One region of the Streptomyces sp. NPDC029674 genome, then DNA from elsewhere that is predicted to be linked to it. Evidence: riboswitches for the same ligand, from Rfam matches in the RefSeq annotation. Region 1 holds a riboswitch; the other holds the start of a gene.
The links. A riboswitch is a leader RNA that binds a small molecule or an ion and turns the genes downstream of it on or off. The one in region 1 is predicted to bind cyclic di-AMP.
Positions count from the first base shown of each region.

Region 2: it holds a riboswitch for cyclic di-AMP, as region 1 does, so the genes downstream of both, ACI2L3_RS16435 (NlpC/P60 family protein) here and ACI2L3_RS34270 (transglycosylase SLT domain-containing protein) in region 1, are expected to answer to the same signal.

Region 1 is NZ_JBJDPY010000020.1:46,767-55,959, reverse strand. It holds gene ACI2L3_RS34290 (DUF5133 domain-containing protein) at 1-162, opposite strand, end outside; gene ACI2L3_RS34285 (catalase) at 369-2,648, opposite strand; gene ACI2L3_RS34280 (hypothetical protein) at 3,197-3,967, opposite strand; gene ACI2L3_RS34275 (hypothetical protein) at 4,386-4,742, shown strand; gene ACI2L3_RS34270 (transglycosylase SLT domain-containing protein) at 4,845-5,579, opposite strand; cyclic di-AMP (ydaO/yuaA leader) riboswitch at 5,584-5,748, opposite strand; tRNA gene ACI2L3_RS34265 (tRNA-Met) at 6,636-6,709, shown strand; gene ACI2L3_RS34260 (hypothetical protein) at 6,783-7,049, shown strand; gene ACI2L3_RS34255 (hypothetical protein) at 7,195-8,805, shown strand; gene ACI2L3_RS34250 (VOC family protein) at 8,932-9,193, shown strand, end outside.
Region 2 is NZ_JBJDPY010000006.1:175,639-184,831, reverse strand. It holds gene ACI2L3_RS16440 (hypothetical protein) at 277-630, shown strand; gene ACI2L3_RS16435 (NlpC/P60 family protein) at 725-1,951, opposite strand; cyclic di-AMP (ydaO/yuaA leader) riboswitch at 1,959-2,115, opposite strand; gene pcrA (DNA helicase PcrA) at 2,371-4,848, shown strand; gene ACI2L3_RS16425 (M23 family metallopeptidase) at 4,884-6,362, opposite strand; gene ACI2L3_RS16420 (lipase family alpha/beta hydrolase) at 6,558-7,496, opposite strand; gene ACI2L3_RS16415 (cobalamin B12-binding domain-containing protein) at 7,920-8,330, shown strand; gene ACI2L3_RS16410 (DUF5691 domain-containing protein) at 8,339-9,193, opposite strand, start outside.

The DNA.
Region 1 (9,193 bases):
GGCGGCACCGATGTCGCGGGTCCCGGTCGACACGCACAGCGTGTAGGCGACGTCCTCCACCCGCTGGAGGGCCTCCTTGGTGCCCTTCTCGGCATGCAGGGCGCGCAGCGTCTCGTACTGCTCGACCAGGTTCTTCAGCACCACGGGATGTGCCATCAGCATCAGAGGCCTCCTCATAGCCACTACTCGCAGGGGGGATGCACCGCCCCTTGTGCCCCCGATTCAGATCGGCATTCCCCCACAATTCAGCATTGTCACCCCCACCGCCAGGACCCTCCAGTCGAGCCCCGCACCCCACCAAACGGCCGGGGGCGGCGACGGCCCGTGCTCCGCCACCGCCCCCGGCCGACCGGGCCGGGCCCCGCACCTCACAGGGCGGGGCTGAACCGCTCCCAGGCCCGGTGCCCGGCAAGCAGGCCGGTGACCGTGCGCAGCACGGCCTCGGGGGAGTCACCGCTGACCACGCCCGCCGCGTCCGCGGGCAGCCCCGCCGCCTCCAGGGCGGCAGCTCCCCGCCCCCAGGCCCCCAGCGCCTTGCCGTGCCGGAACGCCTCGGTGAGCATCAGCAGCAGCCGCGGCTCGATGCCGGTCGCCCGGGCCGCGCCGTCGTCGACCTTGGCATCCCGCGCCCCGTACGCGTCGGGCGCCGGGGCGGGGGTCCCGGCCAGCAGGATGGCGTCGAACTCGATGGACCGGGCGGTGGTGAAGGTGCGCTGCACGGTCACCGGGTCGCCGTCCGGGTCCAGGGTGCCGCCGGCCGGGGCGATGACCAGGGGAACCATCCCGGCGTCCAGGACCGCCCGGCGCACCGTGCGCACCCCGTCCAGGTCGCTGACGCCGTCGGTGACGATGCCGACGATCCGCCCGTCGACCGGCCACTCCTGGCCCAGCTGGGACAGCGCGGGGCTCGGCTCGACCGCGGCGAGCGGCGCGGACGGCTCCGGCACCGGCAGGCCCAGGCCCGCGGCGACCTGCGCGCACAGCTCCGGGTCGATGTTGGCGAGCACGTTCAGGCCCCGCTTCTTGATCCCCTCGTTCCAGCACTTGCCGAGCTCGAAGGTGTAGGCGGCGGCGATGTGCTCGCGCTCGGGGGGCGTCATGCTGAGCCAGAACTGCCGCGGCTGGCTGAAGTGGTCGTCGAAGGTGGCCGCCGCGTCACGCACCTTGCGTGAGGCCGGCACCTCGGCCGGCACCTCGATGTAGGCCCCGGTGTCCGCACCCGCCAGGAAGGGACAGCCCCCGTCCACCGAGTTGGGCCGGTAGGGCGCGGCGCCCCGGTGCACGGCTGTCTGGTGCATGCCGTCGCGCAGCATGTCGTTGACGGGCGCGTGGGTGCGGTTGATCGGCAGCTGGCCGAAGTTGGGGCCGCCCAGCCGGCTGATCTGGGTGTCCAGGTAGGAGAAGAGCCGCCCCTGCAGCAGCGGGTCGTCGGTGACGTCGATGCCCGGCACGAGATGGCCCGGGTGGAAGGCGACCTGCTCGGTCTCGGCGAAGTAGTTCGAGGGATTGGCGTTCAGCGTCATCAGACCGATCGGGCGGACCGGCGCCAGCTCCTCGGGCACGATCTTCGTCGGATCCAGCAGATCGATGCCCTCGAACATCTGGTCCTCGGTGTCGGGGAAGGTCTGGACACCCAGCTCCCACTCCGGGAAGGCACCGGCCTCGATCGCGTCGGCGAGGTCACGGCGGTGGAAGTCGGGATCCACCCCGCCGGTGATCTGCGCCTCCTCCCACACCTGCGAATGCACGCCCAGGCGCGGCTTCCAGTGGAACTTCACCAGCGTGGTGGCGCCTTCGGCGTTGACCAGCCGGAAGGTGTGGACGCCGAAGCCCTCCATCATCCGGTAGGAGCGCGGGATGCCCCGGTCCGACATGTTCCACAGCGTGTGGTGGGTGGCCTCGGTGTGCAGGGTGACGAAGTCCCAGAACGTGTCGTGGGCACTCTGCGCCTGCGGGATCTCCCGGTCCGGATGCGGCTTCCCGGCATGGATGATGTCGGGAAACTTGATCGCGTCCTGGATGAAGAACACCGGAATGTTGTTGCCGACCAGGTCGAAGACGCCCTCGTCGGTGTAGAACTTCGTCGCGAAGCCACGGGTGTCGCGCACCGTGTCGGCCGAGCCGCGCGAGCCGAGCACGGTGGAAAAACGCACGTACACCGGCGTCTCGACCCCCTCGGCGAGAAACCCCGCCTTGGTGATCCCCGCGGCACTGCCGTACGCCCGGAACACCCCGTGCGCCGCCGCCCCGCGGGCATGCACCACCCGCTCGGGAATCCGCTCGTGGTCGAAGTGGGTGATCTTCTCCCGCAGGTGGTGGTCCTGCAGCAGCACCGGCCCGCGCGGCCCCGCCTTCAGCGAATGATCCGTCTCGTACAGGCGCGCCCCCTGCGCGGTGGTCAGGTAGGCCCCCTCCTGGGCGACCTTGTCCTGCGGCACCCCGGTGGGCTGCCCCGTGGGGCTGTACGTATCCGGACCACGCTGGTCGGCCTTGGGCGGCAACGGCTCACGCGGCCGGGTGGGCTCCTCCACCGGCGCCGCCTCAGGGCCCGGCGCACCGGGAATCTCATTACCGGACCGCATGGCGTCCTGGACCTTCTCCACAGCCTTCTCCGCGGCGGCCGCCACCGGGTTCTTCTTCTCGCTCACTGGTTTCCGATCGTTCGACGGGACCGTGCCACGCACCGGCGTACGTGACACGCGGCAGGGGCGATATCGCGTGACGACCGGTACCCCACGACTTCTTGTGGGACACATGTACTGCGCCGTCCGGGGCGCCCTCACCCACTCCGCCGACCGGCCGCCCCACGGCGGCACCCATCAGATCCGTCAGCCGTACAGGGGCTGCGGAGTCAGCCTCGCGCTACAGCGCATCCCGGGCCGAGAAGGACTGGCCCGGCTCGGCACGGCGGCATCCACCAGATCCGTCAGCCGTACAGGGGATGCGGAGTCGGCCTCGCGCCACGCGCACCCCGGCCCGAGAAGGGTTCGGCTCGGACGGCCGGGGCCGCCGGCGGACCGGCCGGGCAGGACACAACCTGCCGGGCCGGCCTGCCGTCACCTGCCCACCGGTACCGACGCCGATGCTGGTGCCGGTGCAGTCGCTGCCGGCATCAGCGCAAGACAGCCCCGCCCGGCATTCCCGCCCACGCCACAGCGCCCGGCCCGACCGGCCCGGGCGTGCCGCGGCGGTGGTGTCATGCGCCGGCCGACGCGGGCTGCTCCTGGCCCTGGCCCTGCTCCCGCTCCCGCTCCTGCTGCTCGGCCTGCGCCGGTGCCGCCTGCTCCGACACCGCCGCGCCGGCGGTGTAGAAGACGGACGAGCCCTGCTTGCTGCGCTGGGCCTGGCTTTTGGCGACCAGCCCTTCGAGGGTGGTGCGCACCACGGTCGTCTTGACGCTGCGCTCAGGGTGAGCCTGCCCCAGGGCGGTGGCGATCTCGGCCGCCGAACGCGGCTCGCTCTGCTCGGCGAGGTGACCACGGATCAGCTCGACCAGCGTCGGCTGCGCCGTCTTCCCGGACTCGGCCTTCCCGGCCCCCTTCCCGCTGGCCGCCTTCTCGCCGGCCGTCTTACCCGCGCTCGCCTTCCCGGCGCTCGGCTTCCCCGCGCTCGTCTTCCCTGCGTTCGTCTTCCCGGCGGTGTCGCGCCGGGGCTGGGAAGCGGCCTTCTTCCCCTGCGTCCGCTTGCCCGCGCCGGACCCGGAGGTCTTCTTCCCGGCGTCGCGGGGGGCGGGGACAGCGGCCCGCTCCGGCAGGACCGCGGGCTCCACCGGCGCCGGGGCCGCGTCGAGGGCCTGCTGGATGCTGACCAGCACCGCGTGGTCGCGCTGATGGGCCGCCAACTGCTCTTGCAAGGCGGCGATTTCCGCCCCGATGCGGTGCTGTTCCTTGGTGTTGCGTTCGAGGTCGGCGTGGACTTGAGCGGAGTACTGCGATGTCAGTTCGGTGGCGGAAACGTTCTCGGACATGGGGCGCACAACCTTTCCCGGGCCTGAGGCCGGAGTTGAAGAGCCTGCTGCACATGTGTGCCTCCCGAGACCGGGGCCGGGCCGGGGCCTGGCGGCGCGGCAACGGGATCCAGTGCACAGATGCCCTGACACAGCGATAGTACGGACAACCGGAGCGGCCCATTCTCCTTGAGCGTGCGGTGAACTGCCCCCGGCTTGCAAAGATCCGGCAACGCAGGCAGGGCTGCCAACTGCTCGAAGAGCTCTGCCGACTGGTGAGACAGCATGCGTCGCCCCCGGGCACCTGGTCCAGGGCCGTGACATCAATGCCGACTGCCACCCCGCAGGCGATGCCGCTCAACTCCCGTGAAAAAGCAGCCGCATTGGCAGTGACCGCACACACCTACGGGCCTCACGGGTCGTCGCGCTGGCCTGGGGGGTGGCGCACTCGATCGACGTGGCCGACTGCACGGCAGGCAAGCGCTACTGTTCGACGGAGCCCGGCAGGGAAGAGCACAACGGCAGGGACATACTCCTCATGGTCGGCGGCTTCGCGGCCGTGTTCCCAGGAGTTCTCCTCGCCCTGCGCGGCGCGGACTGGCGCTCTTTGCTGGGCCTGCCCGCAGGCGCGGTGGTCGGCAGCGCGATCGCCTTGTCCATCGACCAGGAACAGGGCATCTGGCTCTTCACGGGCGGCCTCGTGGTCATCTGCTCCGTCCTCGTCATCCCCTTCCGCCGCCTGGTGATCGAGTGGGCGAGGAGCGGCACGAGCAGCACGAGCGGCACAGCGGTCTGACTCGACCGGGTCCTTCATCTCCTTCAGCACTGAGCCCCGGCACGCATCGCGTGCCGGGGCTCAGTGCTGTCCGGGACAGAAAAACAGATGTGGTCGTGGGGCCTAGTAGGGGCCGTTCACGTTGTCGATCGAGCCGTACCGGTCGGCCGCGTAGTTGCAGGCGGCGGTGATGTTGGCGACCGGGTCGAAGCTGTCCACCGAGGTGCCGGGCACGTGGTACGCGGAGAACGTGGGGCCGATGACCTGCAGGAGGCCCTTGGAGGGGGTTCCGGCGACAGCGTTGGAGTCCCAGTTGTTGATGGCCATCGGGTTGCCGGAGGACTCGCGCATGATGTTGCGGTGGATGCCCTCGTAGGAGCCGGGGATGCCGTGCTGGGCCATGATGTCGAGCGATTCCCGGATCCAGCCGTCCAGGTTGTTGGCGTAGGACTTCTTCGCCGGGGCGGCGGCGGGCTCGGCGGCGGCCGCGTCGTCGCGCTTCGACCGGTCCGCCCGCTCAGCGGACGCCTCGGCGGACTCCTTGCCCAGGGTGAGCTTCAGACCGGGGTGGATCAGCGCCGGGTCGCCACCGAGGACGCCGCGGTTGTCCTCGTACAGCTTCTTCCAGCCGCCGCTCACGGAGTGCTCCCGGGCGATCTCGGCGAGGGAGTCACCCGCGACGACGACATAGGTCTTCGGCGCCGCGGCGGGCTTGGCGGCCGCGCCGGCAGGCGCCGCGGCGGCCGTGGTCGCGCCGAGCACCGGCAGAACGAGCACGGCGCCGCCCGTGCCGGCGGCGGCGATGCCCCGGGTGAGCGAGCTGGACTTGGGACGGCGGTGCTTACCCTTTGCGGGCATGACGAATTCCTCTCCGTCGCCTGCGGGGTGAGCTGTCGGGTTCGGACGGGAGATGTCCGGTCGCTGGGCATGCGACTTCACCCCGAGCCGTCCCGGAACCGGGATCGGCGGCTTACCTGGGTCCCCCGCTCCTGCCGTGCGTAAGTGAGTGGGTGGGCGAGTTTCCGGACAGCGGCAGGATTCGGCGTTCCATCCGGATTGACGGTGACGTTAGGCGAGAAACCCCGTGCCGAACAAGACCGGAATTCCGGCGAAGGGAATGCGCGAGGGCAAATCCCGGCGACCGGAACCCCGCCCCCTCTTTGATCGAAAACCCAACTCACTTTGCGCTGAACGAAAAACCGCTCAGCGGCTCGCGGAGCCACGGACCCGCGAGCGTGACACATTTCACTGGGCAGCGGCAGCGCGGTATTCCGCTCAACTACCCCACAGAGCAGGCAAACCCCGCATATGCTCTTAACTGCTCAATAAGTAAAATTTGCTCGAATACGGACACCCGCAAAGGTGGCATTCCGCACCAGAACGGTCATCTTGCCCCCGAGGTTCCGGAAGTCTGGAGACAGGGAGGACATCGGCTCACCCGGCACGCACGCGAATCATCCCGGCGGCCTTACCGCCGGCAGACCGCCGCACGCCACCTGCACTGCTCCCATCGAGTCAGCCCCAACCCTCACCTTCAGGTCTACGGCGGACACCTCGTCAACAATGCTTCCGGCACGGCCCTTTGGGCGGCTGACATCCCGTTTCAGCCGGTCCCCGAAAGGAATGGCGGCCGCCGACGCGGGAGTGGACGCTTTAATTGCGCGATTTCAGCAGCCAGTACGGACAGTACGGAACGGCCAGGTTGTCGCCTCCTTTCACGGAACCGTGAACTCCATGGCCGGAAAAGGAAAACCTCCCCACCACCTCCGCCCCACCCCTTTCTGACGAAGGGACTTCCTCAAGGAACCTCCTCAGAGGGCTTCCTTCCGACGACGAGTCAGCTACGCCCAAAGCCGCTCGGCGACCACCGTGGTGTGCGGGCCGTCCGAAGTGGCGTACTGTTGGGTCTACCGACGCGGGGTGGAGCAGCTCGGTAGCTCGCTGGGCTCATAACCCAGAGGTCGCAGGTTCAAATCCTGTCCCCGCTACTGCAACAGCAGGGTCCGGATCCCACGTGGATCCGGACCCTGCTGCGTATGTACGACCCCGACCTGGAGTTGAGTGCCTGCCCCTGCCGCCGGGGGGACGGGCACCTTCCCGGCAGGGATCACGTACGCGGAAGTGGTGTCCGCCCTGGACAGGGCCAACTGCCCCTGGGCGCCCTACCCTCCGCCGACCTTCGGCACCCAGTGCTCGCTCGTGGCGCTCCCCTCCCGGGCGAACTTCACCTTCGAGGTCCTCGAGGGCGGAGAACCCGTGCTGAACGTCATGGGCCTGCCGCCCGACGGACACGACTGCTGCACACGGACCGCGGACCGAGCCCCCTGACACACATGCGACAGGCGATAGGTGTCCTGCGACAGGCGACAGGCGACAGGCGACATGCGACATGTGCCGCGGGCCGTCGCACAACCATTGGCCCACCCCGCCGGTCAAACGCGCGTCACGCACAGCAAGATCCGATGGGGGAGTCTTGAAGAAGTTCACGGCAGCGCTGTCCACGGGCCTCGTGGTCTGCACTGCCACACTGGTCGCCGCACCCGCGGCGCACGCAGGCGACGGCGATTCGCGCAGCCGCACGGAGACCCTGCAGGAGGGCGGCAAGATATACGCCCTCTACGAGCACATGTCCGCGCGTTTCCACCCCAAGGACGTCACGCTCCAGATTCACGCGAAGAACGACCCCGAGGTCCTGGCCCGCCTCCGCCTGGACGGCACCGAGACCTGCCCCGACTCGGGCGAGTGCTACGAGGCCACCTTCCGGTCCGAGCCGGTCACCCTGCCCGCCATGGGTGCCTACGTGATCGACGTCGTGGCGCGGGAAGGCCGGCCCAACGAGGTCGTCCAGCGCTCCACCGGCTACCTCAACTACGGCCTCAGTCCCAAGCTGACCCTCACCAGCAAACACCCGTGGATCTCCTACGACAAACCTTCCGTCAAGGTCACCGGGTCCCTGGTGGCCGAGGACCCCAACACCCACGAGGTGAAGCCCTTCGCGGGAGTGGGCATGTACTACCGCGCCCGGGAGGCCCGCAGCGAGGGATGGGTGTGGACGAACGAGGAGGGACGCTTCACGACCTCCGGGTACTTCGGCCAGTCCAGCACCGACACCACCTACGAGTACATGTTCGACCAGCAGTACGAGTCGCTCACCCTGCCCTTCCGCAAGCAGGAACTGAAGTTCACGGTCGACGCGCCCGTCGGCACGGTCACCGCCCCCTACGGCAGTGACATCCCCGTCCGCGGCAGGCTCAGCCGCATCGCCGACGACGGCACGCAGAAGCCGCTCGCCGACGGGGTGGAGATCGTCACCGGGGGCGTGGGAGGCACGACAAAGACCGTGGTGAGCGGCGAGGACGGCGTCTTCTCCACGGGATACACCGTCAAACAGAGCGGACCGGTCGCCGTCCGGCCGACCACGTCGAGCTGGTTCACGGCGCCGTCCCCGCACTCCTTCACGCTGGCCACACCCCCGCGCACGAGCAAGCTGTCGGATGTGAAGGCCAAGGTGAGCAAGTACCGCAAGGTCACCTTCACCGGCGAACTCGGCGTCACCCAGGGCTCGTTCCCGGCGGGAACCACGGCGCAGGTCTCCATCGACCACCGCCCCGAGGGAGGATCCTGGACCAGCACCGGCACCTTCGACGCCACCTACGGCGCCTCCTTCACCGCCTCCTCGCCGAAGAAGGCCGACTCCGGCTCCCAGTGGCGGCTGCGCCTGGTCAACGCGGGCGTGAACAGCCCGAGTCTCAAGCTGGGCCGCACCTACACAAAGGTCTGGAACGACGGTGTCACGCCCGAGGGCGTGCGCAAGGGCACGAAGGTCACCGCCAAGGGCGGCCTGATGCGGAAGCCGGGATCCACCTGGCGTCCGTACGGCGGGCAGACGATTCGCGTCTGGTTCAAGGCCGCGGCCACCGGCTCCGCGTGGAAGGAACTGGGCAGCACCAAGACGCTGAGCGACGGCACGTTCAGCAAGAAGTTCACCGCCCAGCAGGACGGCACCTGGCAGATGCGCTACACCGACACGGTCACTACCCACTACGCGGACTACGGCCGTGAGGACTACGTCGACGTCCGCTAGCCCACCCCGAGGTCCGCGCCCCGATCCGGGGCACTGACACCCACCCACGAGGCGGCCCCGCCGGACACCGTCCGAGGGGGCCGCCTTCGTCAAAGGACGGCACAACCCCCCTGCTATCGTGCGCCGATGCCATCGATCAGACAGTTCCAGGTCACCTTCGACTGCGCCGACCCCGAGCGCGTCGCCCGCTTCTGGTGCGAGGTGCTGGGATACGTCCTGCCGCCGCCACCGGAAGGCTTCGCCACCTGGGAGGCGTACAACCGCACCCAGCCTCCCGAGACCCAGGGCTCATGGGCCGCCTGCATCGACCCCTCAGGCGTAGGCCCCCGCCTGTACTTCCAGCGCGTGCCCGAAGGCAAGGCCGCCAAGAACCGCGTGCACCTCGACG
Region 2 (9,193 bases), on a different contig from region 1:
CGGTGGTGACCGACGGCCGTCCCGGGTCGGACGGCGGTGGGGAGCCGGCCACCTGGTGGAGGACGCTAAACCTGGCCGTCACGGGTTGGTGAGGGATTGTGCGCAACTGGCGGAAGAGGGCGGACAGTGACCGACTACGACCGTGCGGCTCGCGGGCCGACGGCTGCTTCGCGCGCGGCTGTGACCGATGGCTCGTTTCCGACTTGCCGGGTCAGGGGGTGGTGATATGGGGGCACCTGCCACGGCCGCCCGGGGACCCGGCTAGGCTCCGGCCTCATGGACCTACTCATCCATCTCTTCGTCGGCCTGCACATCATCGGCATCGCCTCGCTCCTGGGTGGCTTCCTGACCCAGATGAAGCAGATGGGCCAGGGCACCGCACGGTTCAGCCCCGGGATGCTGCACGGGGCGTTGATCATGCTCGTCACCGGTGTTGTCCTGGTGGGCCTCAACCAGGCGGACGACAACGCGGTCAACAACCTCAAGATCGGCATCAAGATGGCCGTGCTGATCGTGATCCTCGCGCTGGTCTATGTGAAGCGGGACGAGGAGAAGGTCGACAAGGGCATGTTCGGCGCGGTCGGCCTGCTGACCACGGCGAACATCTTCATCGCGGTGCTGTGGACCTGAGTTTTCCGCCTCTACGCGCGTGTGGCCCGCATCCGGGGGGGATGCGGGCCACGCGCGCGTAGAGGTGCGTCGGCCTCAAGAGCGTGCTTCGCCCTTACGCGGGGCGCACCACGCTGTGGATGGGCATGTAGTAGATCGACTCGACGCGGACGTTCGCGCCCGGCTTCGGGGCGTGGATCATCTTGCCGTTGCCGATGTAGATCCCCACGTGGCTGATGTCGTCGTAGAAGAACACCAGGTCACCCGGCTTGGCGTCGGCGGTCTTCACGGTGGTGCCGACCTTCACCTGGTCCCATGTGGTGCGCGGCAGGGAGATCCCCGCGGCCTTCCAGGCGTCCTGGGTGAGTCCGGAGCAGTCGTAGGAGTCGGGGCCGGTGGCGCCCCAGACGTACGGCTTGCCGATCTGGGCCTCCGCGAAGTCGATGACCTTCGCGGCCTTGGTGGCGTAGCTGCCGTCAGTACTTCCCGAGCCGGATCCGGAGCCGGAGCCCGAACCGGAACCCGAGCCCGCGTCGGAACCGGAACCGGAATCAGAGCCGGATCCGGAGCCCTGGCCGGCTTCCCGCTCCTTCTCCCGCTGCGCCGCCTCCTCGGCCCTGCGCTCCCGCTCCGCCTCGGCGGCCTGCTCACGGGCCAGCTTCTCGGCCTTGCGCTTGGCCTCCAGCTTCTTCTTCCGCTCGATCTCCGCCAGCCGCGCCTTCTCCTCGGCTGTCAGCTTCGAAAGCAGCTCACGCGCGTCACCCAGCTTCTTCTGGACGGTCCGCTTGCTCGTCCTGAGGTCGTCCCGCGAGTCGCTCAGCGTCTCGAGGCTCTTCGCGGCCTTCGTGCGCTGCTTGGTCGCCGACGCCTGCTGCGCCTGGTAGTCGTCGACCGCCTTCTTCTGGCGCGTGGTCAGCCGGTCCGCCAGGTGGTTCTGGTCGAAGTAGCCCTGCGGATCGTTGGCGAGCATCATCGTGGCGGTCTCGGAGACGGCGCCGGTGCGGTACTGGGCGGCGGCGAACGAGCCCAGCTCCTTGCGCGCGTCGTTCAGCTCGTCCGTGCGTTTCGCCACGTCGTCGAGGAGGCGGTCGACCTTCTTGCGCTGCTTGTCGGTGCGCTCCTTGGCCGAGTTGTACTTCTGGGTGGCCACGCCGGCCTGCCGGTAGAGCTCGTCGACCTTCTTCTGGACCTCTTCGAGGCTGGGCCTGGCCGGCGCGGAGGGCGCCGCCTGCGCGCTCTGTGCCAGGAGGGCGACGGAGGTGAGGGCCGCCGTCGTGATGCCGATGGCGGGGGCCGTGCGTAGGCCGGCTGTACGGGTCCGCGGCTTGCGGTGCGACGCCAAGGGAGGCGACTCCTTCCGTGGACCGCCTACCGGGTTAGCTGTCGGGTTCGGGCGGGTGTTCCGGAAGGCTGCCCTACGGTCCCGTACTTCGTACGGGACCGATTCACCCCAATGTTCTGGTGGGTCCCCGGCTCCGAACAGGTCGGACTCGGCGGAGGCCGCCCGTTCCCGGCGGGGTTCGCCGGTGGGGGGACGAGTGGCCCGCCGGGCACGCTAGCCAACGCGTGTGGTCCCTGTGAAGGTTGATGTTCGATATGCCCGATACATTTTCGTGACTTTACGAGTTCCCTGACGCGGGCGTGGCGCGGGCGGTCAAAGGCGTAGCGGAGCGTGATCGTCCGTGGGCGGGGCGTAGGAAGACCCGGGCTGACCGGAACCCGCAGCGGGTTGTCAGTGGGGCCGCCTAGACTCGGGAGGCGATGAGCAGCCTCTTTGATGACAGCTTCCTGGCGGACCTGCAGCCTTCCCGGGCCGCGGACGAAGCGCCCCCGCCGCCGCCCGAGGACAGCGCTCCGGAGCCCATTCCGGACGACCTGTTCGACGGGAAGTTCGACGCGCCCATGACCCGGGAGTCGCACTACCGCGACGGCGCCCCGCGCCCGGTCATCGACCCGGCGTCGCTCCTCGACGGGCTGAACGAGAACCAGCGCGCGGCCGTCGTGCACGCCGGCTCCCCGCTGCTCATCGTGGCCGGCGCCGGTTCCGGCAAGACCCGCGTGCTGACCCACCGCATCGCGTACCTCCTCGCCGAGCGCGGCGTGCACCCCGGCCAGATTCTCGCGATCACCTTCACGAACAAGGCCGCGGGCGAGATGAAGGAACGCGTCGAGCAGCTCGTGGGCCCCCGGGCGAACGCGATGTGGGTCTCGACCTTCCACAGCGCCTGCGTCCGCATCCTGCGCCGCGAGTACAAGAAGCTGGGCTTCACCTCCTCCTTCTCGATCTACGACGCCGCGGACTCCAAGCGCCTCATGGCCCTGGTCTGCCGCGACCTGGACCTCGACCCGAAGAAGTTCCCGCCGAAGTCCTTCAGCGCCAAGATCTCGAACCTGAAGAACGAGCTGATCGACGAGGAGGACTTCGCCGGTCAGGCGGCCGACGGTTTCGAGAAGACCCTCGCCCAGGCCTACGCGATGTACCAGTCCCGCCTCCGCGAGGCGAACGCGCTGGACTTCGACGACCTGATCATGACGACGGTCCACCTGCTGCGCGCCTTCCCGGACGTCGCCGAGCACTACAGGCGCCGTTTCCGGCACGTCATGGTCGACGAGTACCAGGACACCAACCACGCCCAGTACGCCCTGGTGCGCGAGCTCGTCGGCCCCTCCGGAGGCGACGAGGACGACCCGGCCGAGCTGTGCGTGGTGGGTGACGCGGACCAGTCCATCTACGCCTTCCGCGGCGCCACCATCCGCAACATCCTCCAGTTCGAGGAGGACTACACCGACGCGACGACGATCCTCCTGGAGCAGAACTACCGCTCCACGCAGACGATCCTGACCGCCGCGAACGCGGTCATCGAGCGGAACGAGAGCCGCCGCCCCAAGAACCTGTGGACCAACCAGGGCGCGGGCGCCCGCATCACCGGATACGTCGCCGACACCGAGCACGACGAGGCCCAGTTCGTCGCCGACGAGATCGACCGCCTCACCGACGCGGGCGAGGCCAAGGCCGGCGACGTCGCGATCTTCTACCGGACGAACGCCCAGTCCCGTGTCTTCGAAGAGATCTTCATCCGCGTCGGCCTGCCCTACAAGGTCGTCGGCGGCGTCCGCTTCTACGAGCGCAAGGAGGTCCGCGATGTGCTGGCCTACCTGCGCGTTCTCGCCAACCCCGAGGACGCGGTCCCGCTCCGCCGCATCCTGAACGTACCGAAGAGGGGCATCGGCGACCGCGCCGAAGCCATGATCGACGCGCTCTCGCAGCGCGAGAAGATCTCCTTCCCGCAGGCCCTGCGCCGCGTCGACGAGGCCTACGGAATGGCGGCCCGCTCCACCAACGCCGTCAAGCGTTTCAACACGCTCATGGAGGAGCTGCGGACCGTCGTCGAGTCCGGCGCGGGCCCGGCCGTCGTCCTGGAGGCCGTGCTCGAGCGGACCGGTTACCTCGCCGAGCTGCAGGCCTCCACCGACCCGCAGGACGAGACGCGCATCGAGAACCTCCAGGAGCTCGCCGCCGTGGCCCTGGAGTTCGAGCAGGACAACAGTGCGGCTGCCGAGGGCGAGGAGGGCGCCGCCCCGGCCGGTACGCTCTCCGACTTCCTGGAGCGCGTCGCCCTGGTCGCAGACTCCGACCAGATCCCCGACGAGGAGGACGACGGCTCCGGAGTCATCACGCTCATGACCCTGCACACCGCCAAGGGCCTCGAATTCCCCGTGGTGTTCCTGACCGGCATGGAGGACGGCGTCTTCCCGCACATGCGCTCCCTCGGGCAGGTCAAGGAGCTGGAGGAGGAGCGCCGCCTCGCGTACGTGGGCATCACGCGCGCGCGTGAACGGCTCTATCTGACCCGGTCCTCCATGCGCAGCGCCTGGGGCCAGCCGTCGTACAACCCGCCGTCGCGCTTCCTCGAAGAGATCCCGGACACCCACCTGGACTGGAAGCGGACCGGCTCGGTCGGCGCCCCCGCGTCGTCCGGCCCCGCCGCGGGAATCGCCTCGTCGCTGTCCTCCTCGCGCTCCCGTTCCGGTGGCGCGCAGGGCTTCGCCACGCGCCGCGCGACGGAGAAGCCGGTGGTGTCGCTCGCCGTCGGCGACCGGGTCACGCACGACCAGTTCGGCCTCGGGACCGTGGTCGGAGTGAAGGGCACGGGTGCGAACGCCGAGGCGACGGTGGACTTCGGAGAGCCCAAGCCGAAGCGTCTGCTGCTGAGGTACGCGCCGGTGGAGAAGCTGTAGAGGTGAGGCCGTAAGGCCGGGTGCGGCGGCCGGGGTTACGTCGGGTCGAGGCCGTGGCTGCGCAGCCACGGCAGCGGGTCGATCGCCGAGCCGCCGGCCGGCCGCACCTCGAAGTGCAGGTGCGGGCCCGTGGAGTTGCCGGAGTTCCCGGAGAAGGCGATGGTCTCGCCCGCCTTCACGGGACCGCTGGAGATCTTGTGCGTGGAGAGGTGGCAGTACCACGTCTCCGTGCCGTCCTTGGCGGTGACGATCGCCATGTTGCCGTAGGCGCTGTTCCACTTCGTCGACACGGTGCCGTCGGTCGCGGCGAAGACTTCCGAGCCGTACGACACCGGGAAGTCGATGCCGGAGTGCGCGGACATCCAGTTGACGCCCGCCTGCCCGTACTGCGCGCTCAGGCCGTGCTGCTTCACCGGCAGGGCGAACTTGGGGCGCAGCCGCTCCTTGCGCGCCGCCTCGGCCGCCGCCTTCTTCTCGGCGGCCGCCTTCTCGGCCTTGAGGTCGATGCGTTCCTGCGTGCGGCTCGCGCGGTCCGCGAAGTCGCCTGCGTCGGCGGAGAGGTTCGCCAGCTGGGTGTCCAGCTTGCTGTTGGCGGCGGAGGGCTGCACGGACGTGACGTCCGGAGCCGAAGCCGTCGTCTCTTTCTTGTCGTCGTCCCCGCCGAAGTTGCCCACGGAGGCGGCGGCCACTCCGGCGACCCCCATCACGCAGGCCGAGGGCACCGCGACGGTGAACAGGGCGGATCGTTTGGCCGGGCTCCTGCGGCGGGTCCTGGAGCGGCCGCCGCCGTCGGCGCCGCCGCTCTTTCCGCGGGAGGAGCGGGACGGCCGGGGGGCGGCGCTCCGGGAATCCGTGGTGGCCGGCTCGGAGTCCGTGGCCCCGTACGCGGCGTCGGCGCTGATCTCGTACTGGTCGAGTTCGGGCTGCTCCGCCTCGTACGACTGGGGCGCGTCGTCCGGCGGGCCCGCGTCGTGCGGCTCGTACGCGCTCGTGTCGAAGGTCTGCGTGTCCCACTCGCCGGTCTGCGGCGCCTGGTTCCAGGCGGCGGTGTCCCACTGGCCCGTGGAGTCGGGGCCCGGCTGCGAGGGGATGTCGACGAGCTGCTGGTAGCCACCGGTCGACCACATCGAGCCGGTGTCGTAGCTGCCGGTGTCGTACGTCTCGGCGTAGTACTGCGCGGCGTACGGATCCTGGACGAGCGTCGTCTGCTGCGGCGGGGCCGTGGTGGCTGTGGTGGTCGCCCACTGGCCGGTGTCGTGCGCGGCGCCCGGCATGTCACCGAAGAGCGGGTCGGTGGCGAAGGTACCGGTGTCGAAACCGCCGGTCGCGAAGCTGCCGGTATCGAAGCTTCCGGTGTCGGGACCGGTCGTGGCGAAGGTGCCGGTGGAGTAGGTGTCGTAGCCGTAGCCGCCGTGCTGGGCGCCCTGTTGGTCGTACGTCGGGTAGTGCGGTTGGTCGGCGCCGGGTGCCGAGGACGGGGGAGTCGAGCTCCCCGACGGGTGACGGTCGTTCACCAACTTCTCTTTCGCCTCGGCAGCAGGGGCGGAGCAGTGCGGCGACTGTACCCGGCGGTATACGGGCGCGACAATCTTCGGCAGGTTTCACGGTTTCAGGAAACGGGCATTCGGCCGTCTTTCGGGGGACTGTGGGCACAGCCTTGGCTCTGCGTTCGAGGTTCGTTCGATAGGGGCCGGTGCGGTCGGCCTGTTTCAGGCGACGGTGAGTCCGCCCGGGGCGCTCTTGGCGTCGGCTCCCGGATTCGCCAGGTCGAGCGCCTGGCGTATGCCGTTCGCGACCGCGGGGTGCACCGGCAGCGCGAGATGACCGATTCCGGTCACGCGGATGTTCTGCGCGAGCAGGTCGGGGTGGTCGACGCAGGCCGTCTCCAGCGGGTCCATGATCTGGTCCAGATCGCTCCAGAAGCTCACGAACTGCGTGCGGCAGTCCGGCGCCGGTTCCTTCAACTCCTCGATCACGTCGGAGCCCGGCCGCATCTGCCGGACGATCGGGTGGGCGTCCGCGAGCGGCACGACGCGGGTGCCGGCGTGCGGAGTGCCGAGCGTGACCAGGGTGCGTACGCGTGCGTCACCGCCGAGCCGCTGTGCGTAGTAGCGGGCGATCAGGCCGCCGAGGCTGTGCCCGACGATGTCGACCCGGGCGTGTCCCGTGCGCTCGCAGATCTCCTCGATGTGGCGGCCGAGCAGCTCGGCGGCGACGCGGATGTCGCAGGTCAGCGGCGAGTAGTTGAGGGTCTCCACGCGGCGGCCGCCGTGCTGGGAGAGCGCGCGGCGCAGCAGTACGAAGACCGAGCGGTTGTCGATGAAGCCGTGCAGGAGCAGAACCGGCGGCCTGCCGTCCGGCGGGAGACGGGGAGCTCCCGGAGGTGGCTGGACCGGGGCCGGCCTGCGCTCCTGGGTGATGCCCGAGGGATAGAGGAGCAGGTGGCCCGCGAGGATCGTCAGCTCCAGCGCGGTCGCCTTCAGCAGGGCGACGGAGAGGCCTGCCACTTTGACCGGCAGGGCGGGGAGGGATGGGAGGGACGGGAGGGATGGAAGGGCCGGGAGTGGGGTCAGGCCGAGGATCTTCGGCAGCAGCGAGCCGAGTGGACGAAAGGGGCGGGCCCCCGCGTGGGCCTCTGTGACCGGCATCGTCGACCTCCCGATTGGCGCACGGAAGGGAGGCTCTGTCCCCCGTGTGCCCTAGGGGGAGTCGTGTTCGAGGAGTCGGCTGTGCGATGGCGATCCCGGCCACCGCTCCGCGGTGACTCCGTGCCCCCGTTGCATCGCCGATGCGCGGTATCACCACGCCGTGCGGCTGCCGGCGCGGTGGCCCGGCGTCTCGTTGCGGCTCCCCTCGCGCCTGGTCCGGATGCGGAGCGTGAACCCCTGGGTTACGGACGGGCGCGCAGCGAACGTGTCCCACGTGTGATTTCCCCCTCGCTCTCCACCGTGAAACTGCCGCTTGCGCGATGCTGGGGATAACGTTCGTTCACTTCCCCGGCCGGTGCGGTGCGGGGTATCTGTGCCGGGACAGACTGTTGTCGGTACGGATATCGGTACATGGAGGCAGTGATGGGTGTGGCAGCCGGGCCGATCCGCGTGGTGGTCGCCAAGCCGGGGCTCGACGGGCACGATCGCGGGGCCAAGGTGATTGCTCGGGCGTTGCGTGACGCAGGTATGGAGGTCATCTACACCGGGCTGCACCAGACGCCCGAGCAGGTGGTGGACACCGCGATCCAGGAGGACGCCGACGCGATCGGCCTCTCCATCCTCTCCGGGGCGCACAACACGCTGTTCGCGCGCGTGCTGGAGCTCTTGAAGGAGCGCGACGCGGAGGACATCAAGGTGTTCGGCGGCGGCATCATCCCGGAGGCGGACATCGCACCGCTCAAGGAGAAGGGTGTCGCGGAGATCTTCACGCCGGGAGCCACCACCACGTCGATCGTGGAGTGGGTGCGGGGCAACGTACGGCAGGCTGCCTGACGGCGCCGTCATGTCGGCGGAGGCAGTTCGTCGCGTATCGCCGCGCGCAGCCGCAGGGTGGTGACCAGGCGTTGGAAGGCTTCCGACCAGTAGCTGCCCGCGCCGGGTGACGCGTCCTCCGGTTCGTCGGGGACAGCGGTGAGCGCTTCCAGGCGGACCGCCTCCGCCGGGTCCAGGCAGCGTTCCGCAAGACCCATCACCCCGCTGAAGCTCCACGGGTAACTGCCCGCGTCCCGCGCGATGTTCAGGGAGTCCACCACGGCCCGGCCCAGCGGCCCGGACCAGGGGATTGTGCAGACGCCGAGCAGCTGGAACGCCTCCGACAGGCCGTGCGCCGCTATGAAGCCCGCCACCCAGTCCGCGCGTTCGGCGGAGGGCAGGGAGGTGAGCAGTTTGGCCCGCTCGGCGAGGGACACGGCGCCCGGGCCCGCCGCGTCGGGCGAGGCGGGGGCGCCCAGGAGGGCTCTGGACCAGTCGACGTCCCGTTGGCGTACTGCCGCGCGGCACCATGCCGCGTGCAGTTCGCCCCGCCAGTCGTCGGCGACGGGGAGGGCCACGATCTCGGTCGGTGTGCGGTGGCCGAGCCGGGGCGGCCAGGTGGCGAGCGGGGCCGATTCCACGAGCTGGCCGAGCCACCAGGAGCGTTCGCCGCGGCCGGCGGGGGGCTTCGGGACCACGCCGTCCCGCTCCATGCCCGCGTCGCACTCGTGCGGTGCCTCGACGGTGAGGGTCGGGGTGTTCGATGTGTGGTCGACGGCCACGCAGGACGCCGCGCGCGCCGCCATCCGCCCCGCCAGGGCCGATTCGGGGAGCGCGGAGAGCAGTTCCGCCGCCGTGGAGCGGACGTTGCGACTGCGGTCGGT